Regions from separate parts of the Buttiauxella sp. AC142 genome, predicted to be linked through region 2. Evidence: predicted binding sites of a transcription regulator. Region 2 holds the regulator's gene; the other holds the start of a gene.
The links. The regulator LexA, encoded in region 2, represses DNA repair genes until DNA is damaged. The targets are predictions, from matches to a motif close to TNCTGTATGTACATACAGNA.

Region 1: AC0IWZ_RS07345 (DinI-like family protein) is a predicted target of LexA. The motif match lies at 1,812-1,831, and genes of this name have one in related genera.

Annotation. Positions count from the first base shown of each region.
Region 1 is NZ_CEEDCH010000001.1:1,603,242-1,612,999, reverse strand. It holds gene AC0IWZ_RS07350 (MltF family protein) at 333-1,745, shown strand; gene AC0IWZ_RS07345 (DinI-like family protein) at 1,849-2,091, shown strand; tRNA gene AC0IWZ_RS07340 (tRNA-Thr) at 2,280-2,355, opposite strand; gene AC0IWZ_RS07335 (hypothetical protein) at 2,511-2,738, opposite strand; gene icd (NADP-dependent isocitrate dehydrogenase) at 2,890-4,140, opposite strand; gene rluE (23S rRNA pseudouridine(2457) synthase RluE) at 4,275-4,907, shown strand; gene AC0IWZ_RS07320 (methylglyoxal synthase) at 4,902-5,399, opposite strand; gene AC0IWZ_RS07315 (NUDIX hydrolase) at 5,515-5,964, shown strand; gene mnmA (tRNA 2-thiouridine(34) synthase MnmA) at 6,031-7,143, shown strand; gene hflD (high frequency lysogenization protein HflD) at 7,180-7,809, shown strand; gene purB (adenylosuccinate lyase) at 7,830-9,200, shown strand; gene phoP (two-component system response regulator PhoP) at 9,324-9,758, shown strand, end outside.
Region 2 is NZ_CEEDCH010000001.1:28,920-38,677, forward strand. It holds gene AC0IWZ_RS00120 (maltoporin) at 1-386, shown strand, start outside; gene malM (maltose operon protein MalM) at 532-1,479, shown strand; gene ubiC (chorismate lyase) at 1,653-2,162, shown strand; gene ubiA (4-hydroxybenzoate octaprenyltransferase) at 2,162-3,034, shown strand; gene plsB (glycerol-3-phosphate 1-O-acyltransferase PlsB) at 3,124-5,553, opposite strand; gene AC0IWZ_RS00145 (diacylglycerol kinase) at 5,680-6,048, shown strand; gene lexA (transcriptional repressor LexA) at 6,157-6,765, shown strand; gene dinF (MATE family efflux transporter DinF) at 6,839-8,170, shown strand; gene AC0IWZ_RS00160 (CsbD family protein) at 8,328-8,537, shown strand; gene zur (zinc uptake transcriptional repressor Zur) at 8,600-9,115, opposite strand; gene AC0IWZ_RS00170 (cupin domain-containing protein) at 9,225-9,728, shown strand.

The sequences.
Region 1 (9,758 bases), 1.6 Mb from region 2:
ATTTAGGCACTTAGGAGGAGACTCACGAAGAAGGGTATCTGATGACTTGATAGCGCTTGAACTGAGGACTGCTTTACTAAAACTGCTTTCATAAGGTCTGTCTTCCAAACCGATGACGCATTTACTCATGCCTGCGCTTTGGAAGCAAGAATTATTTTCAAATAATAATTTTCTCATCAAGGATTGCCGCCCCGCCGCCCTTCTACACAACCCTCGAATACGAGTGTGTGTTTTTTAATCAAAGCATCTGTGTGCGAGCTATAGTTAAACGGTAGCCGGATGAATGTGTAGATGGTGTCGCGATGGCCCGTTTGTTGTTGGTACTTCTCTTGATGTCTACGTTTTTGCCGATGACGCATGCAGCCACCGACGAACAGCCGTTGAAATTCGATACCCAGGTTAACACCGTCCTGGGTGATTATGATGTGATGAAAGAGCGGCGCGTGATACGCGTTTTAATCCCTTACAGCAAAACTTTCTACTTTATTGACAACCGGGGTACGCAGCGCGGCATCATGGTTGAGTTGATGCAACAGTTTGACAAACAAATCAATAAAGGCCTTAAACCCTCAAAAAAAACACATCTCCTTTTTATTCCAACCGCACGTGATCAGCTCATCCCACAGCTAATTGCTGGCCGTGGCGATATCATTGCTGCCAATTTAACGATGACTCCAGAACGCGAAAAGTTAGTCGATTTCAGCGTTCCCTTAGCAAAAAATGTCCGTGAAGTAGTGATTGCCAGCGGCAAGGCTCCCGAACTCACAACAGCAGAATCGCTGTCTGGTAAATCTCTGTTTGTTAACCCTTCCACCAGCTATATTTCGAGTATTGATACGCTTAATAAAAGCCTGACCGAGAAACAACTTCCACCCGCGATAGTGATCAAAGCCCCCGGCAATTTTGAACCCGAAGATATTCTGGAAATGGTAAATGCGAACCTCGCCGACTACACCGTGGTGGACAGATACCTGGCAATCTTGTGGAAACAGATTTACCCCAACATTGTGGTTTACGAAAATATTACGCTGCGGGATGACGGTTCTATCGCGCTTGCTATGCGTAAAAACTCCCCTTTGCTTAAAGCCCAGCTCGATAAATTCACGGCTAGCCATAAAATCGGCACGTCATTCGGCAATCAGCAGGTTTATAAATATTTACGCAATACGAAGTGGGTAAAAGATGCGCGTTCGGAAGAAGAGATAAATAAATTTAATCAGGTCACTGAAATATTTCGCAAATATGGTGCGCAATATAATGTCGATTGGTTACTAATGGCAGCTCAAGGCTACCAGGAGTCACGACTCGATCAGTCTGTGCGAAGCAAAAGCGGCGCGATTGGCGTGATGCAGGTTCTTCCTACCACCGGTAAAGAGTTAAAGGTAGGCGATATCAGTTTAATCGACCCGAACATTAATGCAGGAGTGAAATACATCCGCTTCATGCGCGACCGTTATTTTGCTGATGAACCCATGAGTGACATGAACAAAATGCTATTCACTTTCGCATCTTATAACGCGGGACCGGCTAAAATTGCCCGGTTACGTAAAGAAGCGACCAAAAATGGCCTTGACCCCAATATCTGGTTTAACAATGTTGAAAGAATTGCGCAGCTGCGTATAGGTAACGAAACGGTGCAATACGTGAGCAACATCTTTAAGTATTACGTTGCTTATCAGCTCATCATGGAACAAATAAAAGCGCGGAAAGCAGAGTTACCTGTTGCGGCCAGTACCGCAGAATAGCTCTACCTGTGAAAGCTCCAGCATTCTTTTTCAATAACATCCCTTGCCTTGAATGTCGAGATTTATTACTGTATATAAACACAGCCTTAAAAGAGACGTATCAATGTTCGTGGAACTGGTTTACGACAAACGAAATGTAGCGGGTCTTCCCGGTGCAAATGAAAAAATCCTTGCCGAGCTTACCCGAAGAGTTCAGACCATTTTTCCAGATGCTGACGTCAGAGTGAAACCCATGCAGATGAATGCGGTTCACAGTGATTGCACGAAAAATGAGAAAGAGAAAATCAACCGTCTGGTTGAAGAGATGTTTGATGAAGCGGATTTCTGGCTGGTTTGCGAAGACTAACAACAGGTCGCATAACAATGAGAAAAACAACCGTAGTTTTAATTGTCGTCGCTATCCTTGTCTGGCTTGCAAGTCAGCAGGGTTGGATTTAACGCACGACTGAGGAAGCGCTATCGAAAGCTAGCCTTCCTTCAATTTGATTTCATACAGACGAAAAAAAACCACCTGAAAGGTGGTTTTCTTAAATATGGTGCCGACTACCGGAATCGAACTGGTGACCTACTGATTACAAGTCAGTTGCTCTACCTACTGAGCTAAGTCGGCGTGGAATGCATAGTACATAAACTCGATCTACGATGCAATTCCTTGCGAACCGTTCGCTTAAAAATTCAACTTATTGTTATAAAATCAACCAGTCACGAGCGAAAAATCTGTATTTTGTGTAAAAATTGCACTTCTCATAACCCGGTTACTGCGATTTAAAACACTTTTGATGAGAAATCGTTTTTGACTTCGCTTTCTATATAAGTGTTCAAACCCCATCCGGCACGCGCCAGTTCTTTCATTTTTTCCAGATGCTCTGGCCCTGGGTGGCGGATATCGTATAGATACACGTGATTATTCTTGAACCGGACTTTCATCGAATTTGCATCAATCTGGAAACTGACAACTTGTGAATCACCACTTTTGTTGGAGTAATTTTCCATTCCACATCCTCTTTGATTGAACCTGAATTCGGTCGATTCATCTATTAATCACGTCCAGAGTTTTGGTAAAGGGTAGTAGCTCACGATTTCAGAAAAACAATAAAAAAAGGGAGCCATTGGCTCCCCCTTTTATCATTAGCGAATTTGCTAATTACATATGTTCGATCATTGCGTCGCCAAACTCTGAACATTTCAGCAGCTTAGCGCCTTCCATCAGGCGTTCGAAATCGTAAGTTACAGTTTTGGCGTTAATCGCGCCTTCCATACCTTTAACAATTAAGTCAGCCGCTTCGAACCATTCCATATGACGCAGCATCATTTCTGCGGAAAGGATAATTGAACCTGGGTTCACTTTGTCCTGGCCAGCATATTTTGGTGCAGTGCCGTGGGTCGCTTCGAACAGTGCACATTCGTCACCGATGTTAGCGCCTGGTGCGATACCGATACCGCCAACCTGAGCGGCCAGGGCGTCGGAGATGTAGTCACCGTTCAGGTTCATACAAGCAATAACGTCATATTCAGCAGGACGCAGCAGGATCTGTTGCAGGAACGCATCCGCGATCACGTCTTTAACAACGATTTCTTTGCCGGTGTTAGGGTTTTTCAGTTTCACCCATGGGCCGCCGTCGATCAGCTCGCCGCCGAATTCTTCACGCGCCAGCTGGTAGCCCCAGTCTTTGAAAGCACCTTCGGTGAATTTCATGATGTTGCCTTTGTGAACCAGGGTCACAGAATCACGGTCGTTAGTGATTGCGTATTCGATGGCTGCACGAACCAGGCGTTTGGTGCCTTCTTCAGAGCACGGCTTGATGCCGATACCGCAATGTTCTGGGAAACGAATTTTCGTCACGCCCATTTCATCACGCAGGAATTTGATGACTTTTTCAGCTTCAGCGCTGTCAGCCTTCCACTCGATGCCCGCATAAATATCTTCTGAGTTTTCACGGAAGATAACCATGTTGGTCAGTTCTGGGTGTTTAACCGGGCTTGGCGTGCCCTGGTAGTAACGCACCGGACGCAGGCACACGTACAGGTCAAGCTGCTGACGCAGCGCAACGTTCAGGGAACGAATGCCGCCGCCAACTGGCGTGGTCAGTGGGCCTTTAATCGCCACACGGTAATCACGAATCAGGTCCAGAGTTTCTTCTGGCAGCCAGACGTCCTGGCCATAAAGTTGGGTAGATTTTTCGCCGGTATAGATTTCCATCCAGGAAATTTTCCGCTCGCCTTTGTAGGCCTTCTGCACGGCGGCATCAACCACTTTGATCATAGCTGGCGTCACGTCCACACCGATACCATCACCTTCAATGAAAGGAATGATTGGGTTGTGAGGAACATTCAGTTTGCCATCTTGCAGGGTGATCTTTTTACCTTCCGCCGGAACAACTACTTTGCTTTCCATTAACCTTCTCCTTCGAGCGATTCTTTTTGTTAATGATTTGTAATGTGCGTGTCAATACTACTTGAATATCAGGCCCGCGCCAATCACTGGTGATTTCCGTTATAATGCGTTAATACCTAACGTCTGAAAACACTATGAATAAAACTTCTTTTAGAAACCAGCAAGTTAAACGATTCAGCACGCAACGACCTGCCAAAAAACCACAGCATAGCGGACCGAAGCGGCTGGTTATCTTCAATAAACCCTACGATGTGCTACCGCAGTTCACCGACGAATCTGGCCGCAGCACGCTGAAAGATTACATACCGTTACAAGGAATTTACGCGGCGGGCCGTCTGGATCGCGACAGCGAAGGTCTGCTGGTGTTAACCAATGACGGCGCTTTACAGGCGCAACTCACCCAACCGGGCAAACGTACCGGGAAGGTCTATTTTGTGCAGGTTGAAGGTGCAGTAACAGCAGAAGCGCTGGAATCTCTGCGTAACGGCGTCACCCTAAACGATGGCCCCACTCTGCCCGCAGGAGCTGAACGGGTTGACGAGCCTGCATGGATTTGGGCGCGTAACCCGCCGATTCGTGAACGCAAGGCAATTCCTACCAGCTGGTTGAAAATCACCTTGTACGAAGGGCGTAACCGCCAGGTACGGCGTATGACGGCGCATGTGGGTTATCCAACTCTACGCCTGATTCGCTATGCAATGGGGGCACTGGAACTGAGCGATTTGGCACCGGGCGAATGGCGCGAAATCCCGATAGAGACTTTATAAAAGGTTCTGAGTATTGACGCCGTGTTGTGTGACGTGTGAAACGCGACTGCTGAGGAACGCGTCACTATCAGGCACGGTGATTTCCAGCGCTTGCTCAAATAGAGAAGAGTTAATCAAGAAATTGGCGCTACAGGCGTTGCTGGCAATAGGGATGTTCCATGCCGTTGCCAGCCGCATCAGGGCTTTTACATCGGAGTGATGTGGCACCGCACTAAGCGGATCCCAGAAGAAAACCAGCACATCAATCTGACCTGAAGCAATCAAATACCCTAGCTGTTGATCGCCCCCTATCGAGCCACTCATCAAAGCCAGTACGGATAAACGGGTATGAACCTGCAAGAGATTTCCGGTAGTGCCGGTTGCGTAAATAATGTGGTTACTGAGTGCTGCCTGGTTATCAACCGCCCAGTTCAGCAGGTCGGGTTTACAAGGATCGTGAGCCACTAAAGCGATACGTTTCTGTTGCGGCATAATACGCGTGGTAAGCTGCATGATGGTGCCCTCGTGGGATTTTTGAAATCCAACAGAGTATAGGCCACAGAAAAATATGTGATCCAGATCACTTTATAATGATCGTACTAACGAATTTGAGACAGGAAAAATAACGATGTTTAAACCGCACGTTACTGTCGCCTGCGTGGTTCAGGCGCAGGGGAAATTTTTGGTTGTTGAAGAAACAATCAATGGCAAAGCCTTATGGAATCAGCCTGCTGGCCATCTTGAAGCTGATGAAACGCTGGTTGAAGCTGCTCAACGTGAATTGTATGAAGAAACGGGTATTTGCGCGCAGCCGCAAACATTCATCCGCTTGCACCAATGGATTGCGCCAGATAACACGCCGTTCCTGCGTTTCTTATTCTGTATCGATCTTGAAGAGCAACTCCCCACTACTCCGCATGATAGCGACATCGATCGCTGCTTATGGTTGGATGCGCAACAAATTGTTAACGCAGGTAATTTACGCTCGCCATTAGTGGCGGAAAGTATCCGCTGCTATCAGCGTGCTGAACGTTATCCGCTCAGCATGATCGGTGCATTTAACTGGCCGTTGAGTTAGGGGTGCCAGGCCCGGTGATGCGTGATAGAATATGCCGCCTTTAAGTTCAATGTCGTGAGTTACTCCATGTCTGATAACAGCCAGAAAAAAGTGATCGTCGGGATGTCCGGCGGTGTCGATTCCTCCGTTTCCGCTTACCTGTTGCAACAACAAGGTTACAAGGTGGAAGGCCTGTTCATGAAGAACTGGGAAGAGGACGATGGCGAGGAGTATTGCACCGCAGCGGCTGATTTAGCTGATGCACAGGCCGTTTGCGATAAGCTCGGCATTGAACTGCACACCGTAAACTTTGCCGCAGAATACTGGGATAACGTGTTTGAACACTTCCTGGAAGAGTACAAAGCCGGGCGCACGCCAAACCCGGATATTCTGTGTAACAAAGAAATCAAATTTAAAGCCTTCCTCGAATTTGCCGCCGAAGATTTAGGTGCTGATTACATCGCAACGGGTCACTACGTGCGTCGCGAAGACGTGGACGGTAAAAGCCGCCTACTGCGTGGTTTAGACAATAATAAAGATCAAAGCTACTTCCTTTACACGCTCGGCCATGAGCAAATCGCGCAAAGCCTGTTCCCTGTTGGTGAACTCGAAAAACCAGAAGTGCGCCGCATCGCCGAAGAGTTAGATTTGATCACCGCGAAGAAAAAAGACTCCACCGGTATCTGCTTTATCGGCGAGCGCAAATTCCGCGAATTCCTTGGCCGCTACCTGCCTGCACAGCCGGGTATCATCGTTACTGTTGATGGCGAAACCATTGGTGAACACCAGGGTTTGATGTACCACACACTCGGCCAACGTAAAGGGCTGGGCATCGGTGGCACCAAAGAAGGTAGCGAAGATCCTTGGTATGTGGTCGATAAAGACGTAGAGAACAATATCCTGGTTGTGGCTCAAGGTAGTGAGCATCCACGTTTGATGTCCGTTGGCTTAATTGCTCAGCAACTGCATTGGGTTGACCGCGAAACGTTGACCGAACCGCTGAAATGCACGGTGAAAACGCGTTATCGCCAGACCGATCTTCCTTGCACCATCACGCCGCTGGATGCCGATCGTATTGAAGTGCGTTTTGAAGAGCCAGTTGCCGCCGTCACCCCAGGCCAGTCTGCCGTGTTCTACCTCGGTGAAGTGTGCCTCGGTGGTGGTGTTATTGAGCAGCGTCTGCCGCTCGTAACTGAATAAAATAAAGTTTAATCGCAAACAAGGACGAATAACCTGGTGGCTAAAAATTACTATGACATCACTATCGCGCTGGCAGGGATCTGCCAGTCTGCTCGTCTGGTTCAGCAATTGGCGCATCAGGGGCATTGCGATAACGAGGCGCTGCATGTCTCGTTAAATAGCGTTATTGATCAAAATCCAGGTTCCACGCTGGACGTTTTCGGTGGCAATGAAGCCAACCTGAAATTGGGCCTGGAAACGTTGCTGGGTGTGTTGAACGCAAGTAATCGTCAGGGTCTGAACGCTGAATTAACGCGTTATACCTTAAGCCTGATGGTTCTTGAGCGTAAACTTTACGCCAATAAAGGTGCGATGGATAAACTCGGGTCGAGCATCGCCGGTTTGCAGCGTCAATTAGAACATTTTGACCTTGAGTCCGAAACGTTACTTAGCGCTATGGCCGGGATTTATGTTGATGTAATTAGCCCGCTAGGCCCACGTATTCAGGTCACTGGCTCCCCTGCCGTGCTGCAAAGCCCGCAGGTGCAAAGCAAAGTCCGTGCCTCGTTGTTAGCCGGTATCCGCGCCGCCGTATTATGGCACCAGGTTGGCGGTGGCCGCCTGCAGTTAATGTTTTCTCGTAGTCGCCTGTGTGCTCAGGCCAAACAAATTCTTGCTCAATGTTAACCTCTCTGGAGTTGTAACTTATGGAATTATCCTCACTGACCGCCGTTTCCCCAATTGATGGACGTTACGGCGACAAAGTCAGCGCTCTGCGCGCTATTTTCAGCGAATTTGGTCTGCTGAAATTCCGCGTACAAGTCGAAGTACGTTGGCTACAAAAACTGGCCACGCACACAGCGATCAAGGAAGTTCCGGCTTTTGACGCAAACGCAAACGATTACCTTGATAAAATTGTCGCCGAGTTCAGTGAAGAAGATGCTGCACGCATTAAAACCATTGAGCGCACCACCAACCACGACGTAAAAGCGGTTGAATACTTCCTGAAAGAAAAAGTGGCAGCGGTTCCTGCCCTGCATGCGGTGAATGAATTTATTCACTTCGCCTGTACTTCTGAAGATATTAACAACTTGTCTCATGCGTTGATGCTGCAAACCGCACGTAAAGACGTGGTGCTGCCGTACTGGCGTAAAGTCATCGACGCGGTGAAAGACCTGTCAGTTCAGTACCGTGATATTCCTCTGCTTTCCCGTACCCACGGCCAGCCTGCTACCCCATCAACGATGGGTAAAGAAATGGCAAACGTGGCTTACCGTATGGAGCGCCAGTTCCGTCAGCTAGAGAAAGTAGACATTCTGGGCAAAATCAACGGTGCGGTGGGTAACTATAACGCCCACATGGTCGCTTACCCGGAAGTTGACTGGCACCAGTTCAGCGAAGAGTTCGTAACTTCACTGGGCATTCAGTGGAACCCGTACACCACGCAAATTGAACCACACGATTACATCGCTGAGCTGTTCGATTGCATCGCACGCTTTAACACTATTCTTATCGACTTCGATCGTGACGTGTGGGGTTACATCGCGCTGAACCACTTCAAGCAGAAAACTATCGCAGGCGAGATCGGTTCTTCTACCATGCCGCATAAAGTTAACCCAATCGACTTCGAAAACTCCGAAGGCAACCTGGGCCTGTCTAACGCGATGCTGCAACACCTCGCAAGCAAACTGCCTGTTTCCCGCTGGCAGCGCGACCTGACTGACTCCACCGTGCTGCGTAACCTGGGCGTGGGTATTGGCTATGCACTGATCGCCTACCAGTCCACACTGAAAGGCGTGAGCAAACTGGAAGTCAACCGTGACCGTCTGCTTGCGGAGCTGGACCTCAACTGGGAAGTTCTGGCTGAACCAATCCAGACCGTGATGCGCCGCTACGGCATCGAAAAACCTTACGAAAAGCTGAAAGAGCTGACTCGCGGTAAGCGTGTAGATGCTGAAGGCATGAAACAGTTTATCGACAGCCTTGAGCTGCCAGAAGATGAGAAAACTCGTTTGAAGGAGATGACTCCAGCTAACTATATTGGCCGCGCCATCACTATGGTTGATGAGTTGAAGTAACACCTGAACGCCACCCGCTGCGGTGGCGTTTTCACATTCCCGCCTGGTTTACTCACGGTTTATGCCCCCTGGCTGATAATTAGCGTTAAACTATCAATGCCATCTATTTACTGGGAAAATCGAATGCGTGTACTCGTTGTGGAAGATAATGCTCTTTTACGCCACCATCTCCAGGTTCAGTTGCGTGAAGCCGGTCATCAGGTTGATGCTGCAGAAGATGCCAAAGAAGCCGACTATTTCCTGAATGAACACACTCCCGATATTGCCGTTGTCGATTTGGGCCTGCCTGACGAAGACGGCCTGAGTCTTATCCGTCGCTGGCGCAGCCATGATGTCACCTTGCCTATCCTGGTTTTGACTGCACGTGAAGGCTGGCAGGATAAAGTCGAAGTGCTGGGCGCGGGCGCTGATGATTACGTGACTAAACCGTTTCATCTTGAAGAAGTTGTCGCTCGTATGCAGGTATTGATGCGCCGCAACAGTGGCCTGGCGTCACAGGTTATTTCCCTGCCCCCTTTCCAGGTCGATTTATCGCGCCGCGAGTTGCTGATCAACGAC
Region 2 (9,758 bases):
AGAACCTGGATATGGATGATAACCAGGGGACTGAATGGTACACCATCGGTGTTCGTCCAATGTTCAAATGGACGCCTATCATGAGTACCCTGCTGGAAGTGGGCTACGACAACGTGAAATCCCAGGAAACTGGCGATCATAATGGTCAATACAAAATTACCCTGGCACAACAATGGCAGGCAGGCGACAGCATCTGGTCCCGTCCGGCACTGCGTGTCTTCGCAACCTACGCGAAGTGGGATGAGAAATGGGGTTACGCTAAAGATGCCAACGGCGACTCAACTCGCTTTGCTATCGCTGATTCTACCGGCAACGGTACGTTCTCTACCAGCCGTGGCGACAACGACGAGTTCTCCTTCGGTGCCCAGATGGAAATCTGGTGGTAATACAGCAGTAGCTTAAAGTAAGAAGTGATAAGGGGCTCGCCACTGAACCCCTTGTTATTACCCTTGTATGCCAATGCTTGTTTCAGGTGGAAAGGGCTATTGCCTGGCCAACTTTCCACCGACTTTCCATTCGAGGTTTATAACAATGAAAATGAAAAAAAGTCTCCTCGCACTCTGCCTTTCCGCAGGGCTGCTCGCCAGCATTCCCGCAGTGAGCCTGGCTGATGTGAATATCGTTCCACAAGACATTTCTGCGGCGCCAGCAGTGCCGAGTTCAGCGTTACAACAGCTACAGTGGACGCCCGTCGATCAATCAAAAACATTAACCACCACACTGGCTACCAGTGGTCAGAGCCTGAGCGCAGGTGATATTACTGGCCCGGTCGCGGCTTATAGTGTGCCTGCAAATATTGGTGAATTGACCATCACGCTCACTAGTGAAATCAGTAAAAACACGGTATTTGCGCCGAACGTACTGGTTCTTGACCAGAATATGACGCCCGCGGCTTATTTCCCGTCAAGCTACTTTACCTACCAGGAACCGGGCGTGATGTCCGCCGATCGCCTGGAAGGGACGATTAAGCTGACGCCAGCATTGGGGCAGCAAAAACTCTATTTGTTAGTGTTCACCACCAACAAAGACACACAGCAAACCACCAAAATGCTCGACCCGGCAAAAGCCTATGCAAAAGGCACGGGTAACGCTGTACCGGATATTCCAGACCCGATTGCCCGCCATACCACCGACGGTCTCTTGAAAGTGAAAGTCAAAACCTCTTCAAACTCCAGCATTCTGGTTGGGCCGTTATTTGGTTCATCAGGCCCAGGCCCGGTTACTGTGGGTAATACCGCAGCGCCAGCCGCAACCTACGTTGCCCCGGTAGCCGTTGCCGCACCAGTAGCGGCACCCACGCCAGCCAAGAAATCTGAGCCAGTGCTAAGTGACACAGAAACGTACTTCAACCAGGCAATCAAAGATGCCGTAGCGAAAGGCGATGTAGACAAAGCCCTGAAACTGCTCGACGAAGCTGAACGCCTGGGATCGACGACTGCCCGTAAAACTTTTATCAGCAGTGTAAAAGGCAAGGGGTGACCGTCTCCCCGCAGTGCTGATGTTTGAGGTTTGGTGCGCCTGCGGGCGCACCTTTTTTCCTTCTTCATCCTTCAAGTTGACTCGGCGTTGTTAAACGCTTGTTGTGCTTTTCCTGCCCCGCTATACCTATTCTGCGTTACAATGATTTTCGGTTTTGTTTCGGAGAAATTCACATGTCTGACGCGCTTTCGCCACTGCGCGCCTTACGCTTTGAGGCTACGATCCCCGAGGGGCTGAGTGCATCGCTTCTTGACTGGTTGTTGCTTGAAGATTCAATGACCAAGCGCTTTGAACAATATTGCTCGCGTGTCAGCGTGCGTATTGTGCGTGAAGGTTTTTTCGATTCGCGTGCCGATATTCCTGAAGCTGATTTGCTGCCTGAAGCCAAACGTTACTGGTTGCGTGAAATCATGCTCTGCGGCGATGATGAACCCTGGCTTTTAGGGCGTACCATCGTTCCTGAATCTACCCTCGAGGGGCCAGAGCTTGCATTGCAGCAACTCGGAACCACACCTCTTGGGCGTTACCTGTTTAGTGCATCTTCCCTGACACGGGATTTCATTGAGATTGGCCGCAATGAGGAGCTGTGGGGGCGTCGTTCCCGCCTGAGATTAGCCGGAAAACCATTAGTGTTGACCGAGCTGTTTCTCCCCGCATCCCCGCTGTATGTAGAGGAAAAATAATGGAGTGGAGTCTGAAACAGGGCAAATGGCAGGCCTATCAACGCCTGATGCGGCTTGATAAGCCGATTGGCTCGCTTTTATTGCTATGGCCCACGTTATGGGCGTTGTGGTTAGCGACACCGGGTGTGCCGCCGCTGACCATTTTATGTGTGTTCATCGCTGGCGTCTGGATGATGCGAGCTGCGGGCTGCGTGGTAAACGACTACGCCGATCGTAAATTTGATGGGCATGTCAAACGCACTGCGCACCGGCCACTGCCTAGTGGGGCAGTCAGCGAGAAAGAAGCACGCATCTTATTTGCTGTGTTGGTTCTGCTGTCGTTTTTACTGGTGCTGACACTCAATACCATGACAATTTTGTTATCGGTAGCGGGGCTGGCATTAGCCTGGGTTTACCCGTTTATGAAACGCTATACCCACCTGCCACAGGTGGTGTTAGGTGCGGCATTCGGTTGGTCAATTCCAATGGCATTTGCGGCGGTGAGTGAATCTGTACCGCTGAGTTGCTGGCTGATGTTTTTGACCAATATCTGCTGGGCCGTGGCTTACGACACGCAATACGCGATGGTCGATCGCGATGATGATTTAAAAATTGGCATTAAATCCACGGCGATACTGTTCGGGCGCTATGACAATCTGATCATCGGCATTTTGCAGATTACAGTGATGGTACTGCTGGCGGTGATTGGCTGGCTGAACGGGTTGGGTGGAGCGTTTTACTGGTCGATTGCTCTGGCGGGCGCGCTATTTATCCATCAACAACGTCTGACTGCGAACCGCGATCGCGACGCCTGTTTCCGCGCATTCCTGAATAATAACTACGTTGGGCTGGTGTTGTTTATTGGTCTGGTGCTGAGTTACCTGCACTTCTAAAACATGTCCCTCATCCGGCCTTCTCCCCAAGGGAGAAGGAGAAAACCGGGCAATACCCTCTCCTGTGGGAGAGGGTTAGGGTGAGGGCATTACTCAGTCGCAGCCTGCGACGTCGCACTTTCAATCGTCAAACGCACATCCGGCATGATCAGCTCTGCCAGCATCTGGTAGACCTTCATGGTTTCGGTTGGCTCCGCATCTCCGGTATCGCTGATATAGCCTTCATCACGCAGGGTTAACACCAGCGAGGTGAACACGGCTTTATCAAAGAACTCCGGTGCGTTAATACCATGCAAAACAGACAAGCGCTGGGCAACGGTGCGGCTTTCGCGCTCCAGTGTCCCGCGGTTGATGGATGGATTAGCGCTCAACAGCCAGAAAGTAATCGCATAACGTTGCAGCGTTTCACGAACACCCGCAGCCAGAAGCTGCATAGTGCGTGAACGAGCCGGGTTAATCAGCACTTCATCACCCGCAAGAGTAATCAGTTCCTGACGAACCATCTCATTGAGCAGCGCATCCATTTCACTGACAAGCTGCGCCTTCTCCCAGCGCAGGAAAAGCTCAGCTTTCAGCATCGGGTAGAGTAATTCGACCTGACGCAGAAGCTCTCCGCGTGAAATGTGGCGATGCTGCGTGATAATCGCGGCCAGTAGAGAAGGCAACACCAACATATGCAAAATGTTGTTACGGTAATAAGTCATCAGTACCGCCTGCTCACGCGGCAGAATGATGATGTCACCGATAGTATCTTTCTCTACTTCAAACTTGTTCATTTGCAACGCGTGTTCAATCAGCGCTTCTGCTGGCTGGTCTGGCGTGGTCGCATCTGGTGAATACGGCACATTACGCAACAGGCTCAGGTAGCAGTTGAGCTGCTCGGTCAATTGTTCACGAGTAAGTGAACGCTGACGCGAAGCGAGTAATGCGGTACAACACAGGTTCATGGCATTTGCCGCCCCTGCATTGTTGATACGCACCATCAGCTCGGCAGCAATTTCATTGACCGTTGGCGTCAGCCACGCCGGGCGAATCGCTTCGATTGGATCGATTGAATCACGCCACTCAGGAACACGTTGATTGAGGAATGTCATCAACGGCATCGGTTCGCCGAAGTTCACATAGCCCTGGCCGAGATTACGCAGCTTGCTCAGCCCGCGCACCATCTGCATAAAGCTCTCTTTCTCTTTGGTCGCTCCACGCAGTTCTTTGGCGTAAGTCCCCACTTCCATTACATGCTCGTAGCCAATGTAAATTGGCACCAATGTAATTGGACGAGTACCACCGCGCAGCATGGCCTGAATGGTCATCGACAGCGTGCCGGTTTTCGGATCAAGCAAACGCCCGGTACGGGAACGCCCACCTTCCACAAAATATTCAACGGAATAGCCACGGCTAAACAGCTCGCCAAGATATTCACGGAACACGGTGGAATAGAGTTTGCTGCCTTTAAAGGTACGGCGAATAAAGAACGCTCCCAGGCGACGGAAAATCGGGCCTGCTGGCCAGAAATTCAGGTTGATACCCGCCGCGATGTGCGGAGGAACTAGCCCCTGGTGATAAAGCACGTAAGACAGCAGCATGTAGTCCATGTGGCTGCGGTGGCAGGGCACATAGACAATCTCATGGCCGTCATGAGCCAGTTGGCGCACACGCTCAGCGTTGTGAACGTTAATGCCCTGGTACAAACGGTTCCACGTCAGTCCTAACACGCGGTCGGTCAAACGAACGGCTTCATAAGAGAAGTTGGCGGCAATCTCTTCCATCAGCGCGACAGCATTTTGCTGTGCTTTTTCATGGGAGATTTTCTTGCTACGCGCTTCGTCTTCTACCGCGCGAGCGATAGCTTTTGATGCCAGAAGTTTGTTAAACAGATCCTGACGCACCGGCAGACGCGGGCCAACAGTCGCTAAACGCTGGCGAGCGAAGTGCATACGTGCCACTCGCGCCAGTTTCTGAGCGATTTTTTTATCTGTGCCGTGATCGGTTGCCATCTGGCGCAGCGAAACCGGTGCGGAAAAACGCACAAAGCTGTCGCGCCCAAGCCAGGAGACGGCGAAGAATTTTTGAATGCCGTTGAGCATTCTTAATGGCGGATTCACTTCGCCTTTTTCGCGCCCCGGTGAACGGCCAAACATGACCGAAACAGGCACCATCTGCACGTCCAGATTTGGATTGCTACGGTGTAAATCGAGGTAATCATGGAACAGCTTGATCGACTCTTCTTTCGGCGTGTAATAAGTGAATACACGCGGCCCACCATGGATAAAGACATAGCGCGGCAGCACCGCTCCGTCGATTTCTAACGGCTCGAGAGGGTCGGGCAAGTTATGCGCGAGGCATTGAGCGCGCAGCGTTAATAAGTCCGCCTTTGAGTTATAGGGCAGCACGTACATTATTGGACGTGTGGGATCTAAGCCCAGTTCGGCTTGTGGATCTGCCGGAATAGACTTGCTCTTTACCAGAACGCCTAATGGTAAATTAAGTAATTTGTAGTAGATTCTTGGCCAGCCTGACATAAACGATGTAAAGCCTCAGGTTAATGATGCAAATTCGCCGCAAGAATATCAGAATCTGACCCAGATTTCTGTGGCGTTATAATTTTGACAAGCATTGATGCAAATAATTTGAAAAGGTTGCCCAAAATGGCGAGTAGTACCACTGGACTTACCCGTATTATCAAAGCTGCAGGCTATTCATGGAAAGGGCTAAAAGCGGCCTGGATCAACGAAGCTGCTTTCCGCCAGGAGGGCGTTTCGGCTGTCATCGCCATTGCTATTGCCTGCTGGTTAGATGTTGACCCTATTACCCGTATTTTACTGATTGGTTCAGTGGTGTTGGTGATGATTGTCGAAATCCTCAATAGCGCTATTGAGGCCCTCGTTGACCGTGTTGGTACTGACTATCACGAGCTTTCCGGGCGAGCAAAAGATATGGGCTCAGCCGCTGTATTAATCGCCATTATCCTTGCAGTAATTACCTGGGTCACGCTGCTTTGGCAGCATTTGCGATAGTCTTTCCAGAATAGTTAAGTGCCTGGTTTTTTGCTCAATTTGTGGTTCCAAATTCGCCTTTAACTGTATATACTCACAGCATAACTGTATAAACACCCAGGGGGCGGAATGAAAGCGTTAACTACCAGGCAGCAAGAGGTGTTTGATCTTATTCGGGATCATATCAGCCAGACCGGCATGCCACCGACACGTGCCGAGATTGCTCAACGTCTGGGGTTCCGTTCTCCGAACGCTGCTGAAGAACATTTAAAAGCTCTCGCCCGTAAAGGCGTGATTGAGATTGTTTCCGGCGCTTCGCGTGGCATTCGTTTGCTGGTGGAAGAGATCACTGGTATCCCGCTGGTTGGGCGCGTCGCTGCGGGTGAACCACTCCTTGCGCAGCAGCATATCGAAGGCCATTACCAGGTAGATCCTTCATTGTTCAAACCGAATGCCGACTTCCTGCTGCGCGTCAGCGGGATGTCTATGAAAGACATCGGTATTATGGACGGTGATTTACTGGCGGTGCATAAAACTCAGGATGTGCGTAACGGCCAGGTTGTGGTTGCGCGCATTGATGATGAAGTGACCGTTAAACGTTTGAAACAGCAAGGGAATACCGTTCATCTGCTGCCAGAAAACAGCGAATTCGAGCCGATAGTGGTTGACCTGCGCGAGCATAACTTCTCGATTGAAGGGCTGGCTGTTGGGGTTATTCGCAACGGCGACTGGCTGTAAAATCTCTTTAGGTGATGCGTATTTAAGTACGCATCACTGTCTTAATTCTCTTTGATCTCCTTCAGGAGAGGTCATGCAATTATTCTCCACAGCGGATCGTGCGCTCTGGCGCCTCGCTTTACCCATGATTTTCTCCAACATTACCGTCCCGCTGCTTGGCCTTGTCGATACGGCTGTTATTGGTCATCTGGATAGTCCTGTTTATCTCGGTGGTGTCGCGATTGGAGCGACGGCAACCAGCTTCCTGTTTATGTTATTGCTCTTTCTGCGCATGAGTACCACCGGCTTAACCGCCCAGGCCTTTGGCGCAAACAACCCCTCCGCTTTAGCTCGCGCACTGGTTCAGCCTTTATTGCTGGCACTCGGAGCGGGTATTGCCATTGTCTTGCTGCGCGAACCACTAATCTCGCTGGCTCTGCGTATTGTCGGCGGTAATCAGGACGTGCTCTTTCAGGCGCAACGTTTTCTTGAGATTCGTTGGTTAAGCGCCCCGGCCTCCCTGGCTAATTTGGTCTTGCTCGGCTGGTTGCTGGGCGTTCAATACGCACGCGCGCCGGTTATTTTGTTAGTGGTCGGTAACGTTCTGAATATTGTGCTCGACGTGTGGCTGGTGATGGGGCTGCATATGAATGTTCAGGGGGCGGCACTCGCTACTGTCACGGCTGAATACGCCACATTTATCATCGGCTTGCTCATGGTGAAAAAGGTCATGGGCCTGCGTGGAATCAGTGGTGAAATGCTCAAACAGGCGTGGCGCGGTAATGTTCGGCGTTTGTTGGCGCTTAACCGCGACATCATGCTCCGCTCGCTGTTATTACAGATCTGTTTTGCCTCCGTGACCATCTTTGGCGCGCGTTTGGGTAGCGAAATCGTCGCGGTGAATGCGGTACTAATGACGTTGCTGACCTTCACCGCTTACGCGCTCGATGGTTTTGCTTATGCCGTTGAGGCACATTCCGGGCAGGCTTATGGGGCAAAAAATCGGGGGCAATTACTCGAAGTCTGGGGGGCTGCATGTCGCCAGGCCGGTTTAGTCGCACTGGCATTCGCCGCCGTTTATGCCTTATTGGGTGAGCAAATTGTTTCCCTTTTGACCTCAATTGCTGAGCTGCAACGGCAAGCGGATATCTATTTGTATTGGCAGATAATTTTACCCGTTGTCGGCGTGTGGTGCTATTTGCTCGATGGCATGTTTATAGGCGCAACTCGAGGGACTGAAATGCGCAATAGCATGGCTGTCGCGGCGTTGGGCTTTGGCCTGTCGATGTTTACCGTACCGTATTTAGGCAACCACGGGTTGTGGCTTTCGTTAGCTGTATTCCTTGCGCTAAGAGGTTTGTCGCTGGGATGGATCTGGCGTCGCCACTGGCAGAAAAATACCTGGTTTAACAATGTTCAAGATTAAGCCGTTAGGTTAAACATTCTTAGTTTTCCCCATACCACCATATCCTTGACTACAATTATTCCCACGTCCAGCAGAAACAGGGTGTCAGCCAAACGGAAGCACCCGGACGATGGTAATTTTTGTTAGTAATTTTTCACCGAACGATGAGGATATTATTATGAATAAAGACGAAATCGGCGGTAACTGGAAACAGTTCAAAGGCACAGTAAAAGAGAAATGGGGCAAACTGACTGACGATGATATGACCGTCATTGAAGGGAAGCGCGATCAGCTTGTCGGCAAAATCCAGGAACGTTATGGATATGAAAAGGATAAGGCAGAGGAAGAAGTCGTTGATTGGGAAACTCGCAACAAATACCGTTGGTAATTAGTTTCCCTCAGATGTGTTAACTCTCAGCCCTGCCCAGGTACACGGACGTACCCATACCCCTAACGCGACTTCTTCTTTGACTGAATCGAATGGTCATGCCCACAGGCTTCCGGGTGGCTACACGCTTCAACCTCCGCACAAGCACTGCATAATCCATGCGCCTCAATAACATTATGATGCAGAGCAAAGCCTAACTCGGCTGCCAACTGCTGCATAATATCTTCTACGCCTTCCGCACCCTGTTCTTTCACCGCGCCACATCGGTCGCAGATAAACATGGCTGATGAGTGAGTCGGTTGATCAAAAAGATGGCATAAAACATAGCTGTTGGTTGACTCTACACGGTGTACAAAACCTTGTTCGAGAAGAAAATCGAGCGCACGATACACCGTCGGGGGTTTAGCTTGCGGTTCGCTGGCACGCAGTAAATCCAGCAAATCATAAGCGCTGATTGCACCTGCCTGCTGTGTCAGCAAACGCAGTACTTCAAGGCGTTGTGGCGTCAGGCGCACATTACGCTGCTCGCATAGTTTTTCAGCCTGCGCTAACACGTTTTGTGAAGTCGTGATGTCCATCAGCATTCCCCTGTAGATTAGCCCTACACTTTACCACAATGCGTAAAAAACGCCGAATGGTGCGCCATTCTGGTCAAATCCTTTTGAGATGACTATCCCGGAGTTTGTTATGAATAAACCTGATTGCATTCGCCACTGGAAAGAACTGGAAGGTGAAGATGATTCAACCTATCCCGATAGCACTGAATTATTTTCCATTGGCGCACCGCTGGCTCGTAAACTGGGTTTAACACGCCTGGGAATACATCATGAACGCTTGTTGCCTGGCCGCCGGACTTCTTATCCGCACGCCGAAAGCAGTGAAGAAGAGTTTGCTTATGTCCTGGAAGGGCATCCGCAAGTGTGGATTAACGGGCACCTCTATGCGCTGGAACCTGGAGATAGTGTCGGCTTCCCGGCAGGGACAGGCGTTTGCCATACTTTTATTAATAACACCGAACATGAAGTGCGACTGCTGATTGTCGGCGAAGCCAATAAAGCGGAAAACAGAATTTACTACCCCTTAAACCCCTCTTATGCAGCACAACGTAAAGATCGCTGGATTGACCATCCACCGCAATTCTTTGGTCAGCACGATGGTCTGCCTTCCCGAAAAACGAACGGTAAACTATAAATAAGTCTGCAAAGGAATTTTGAACCGATA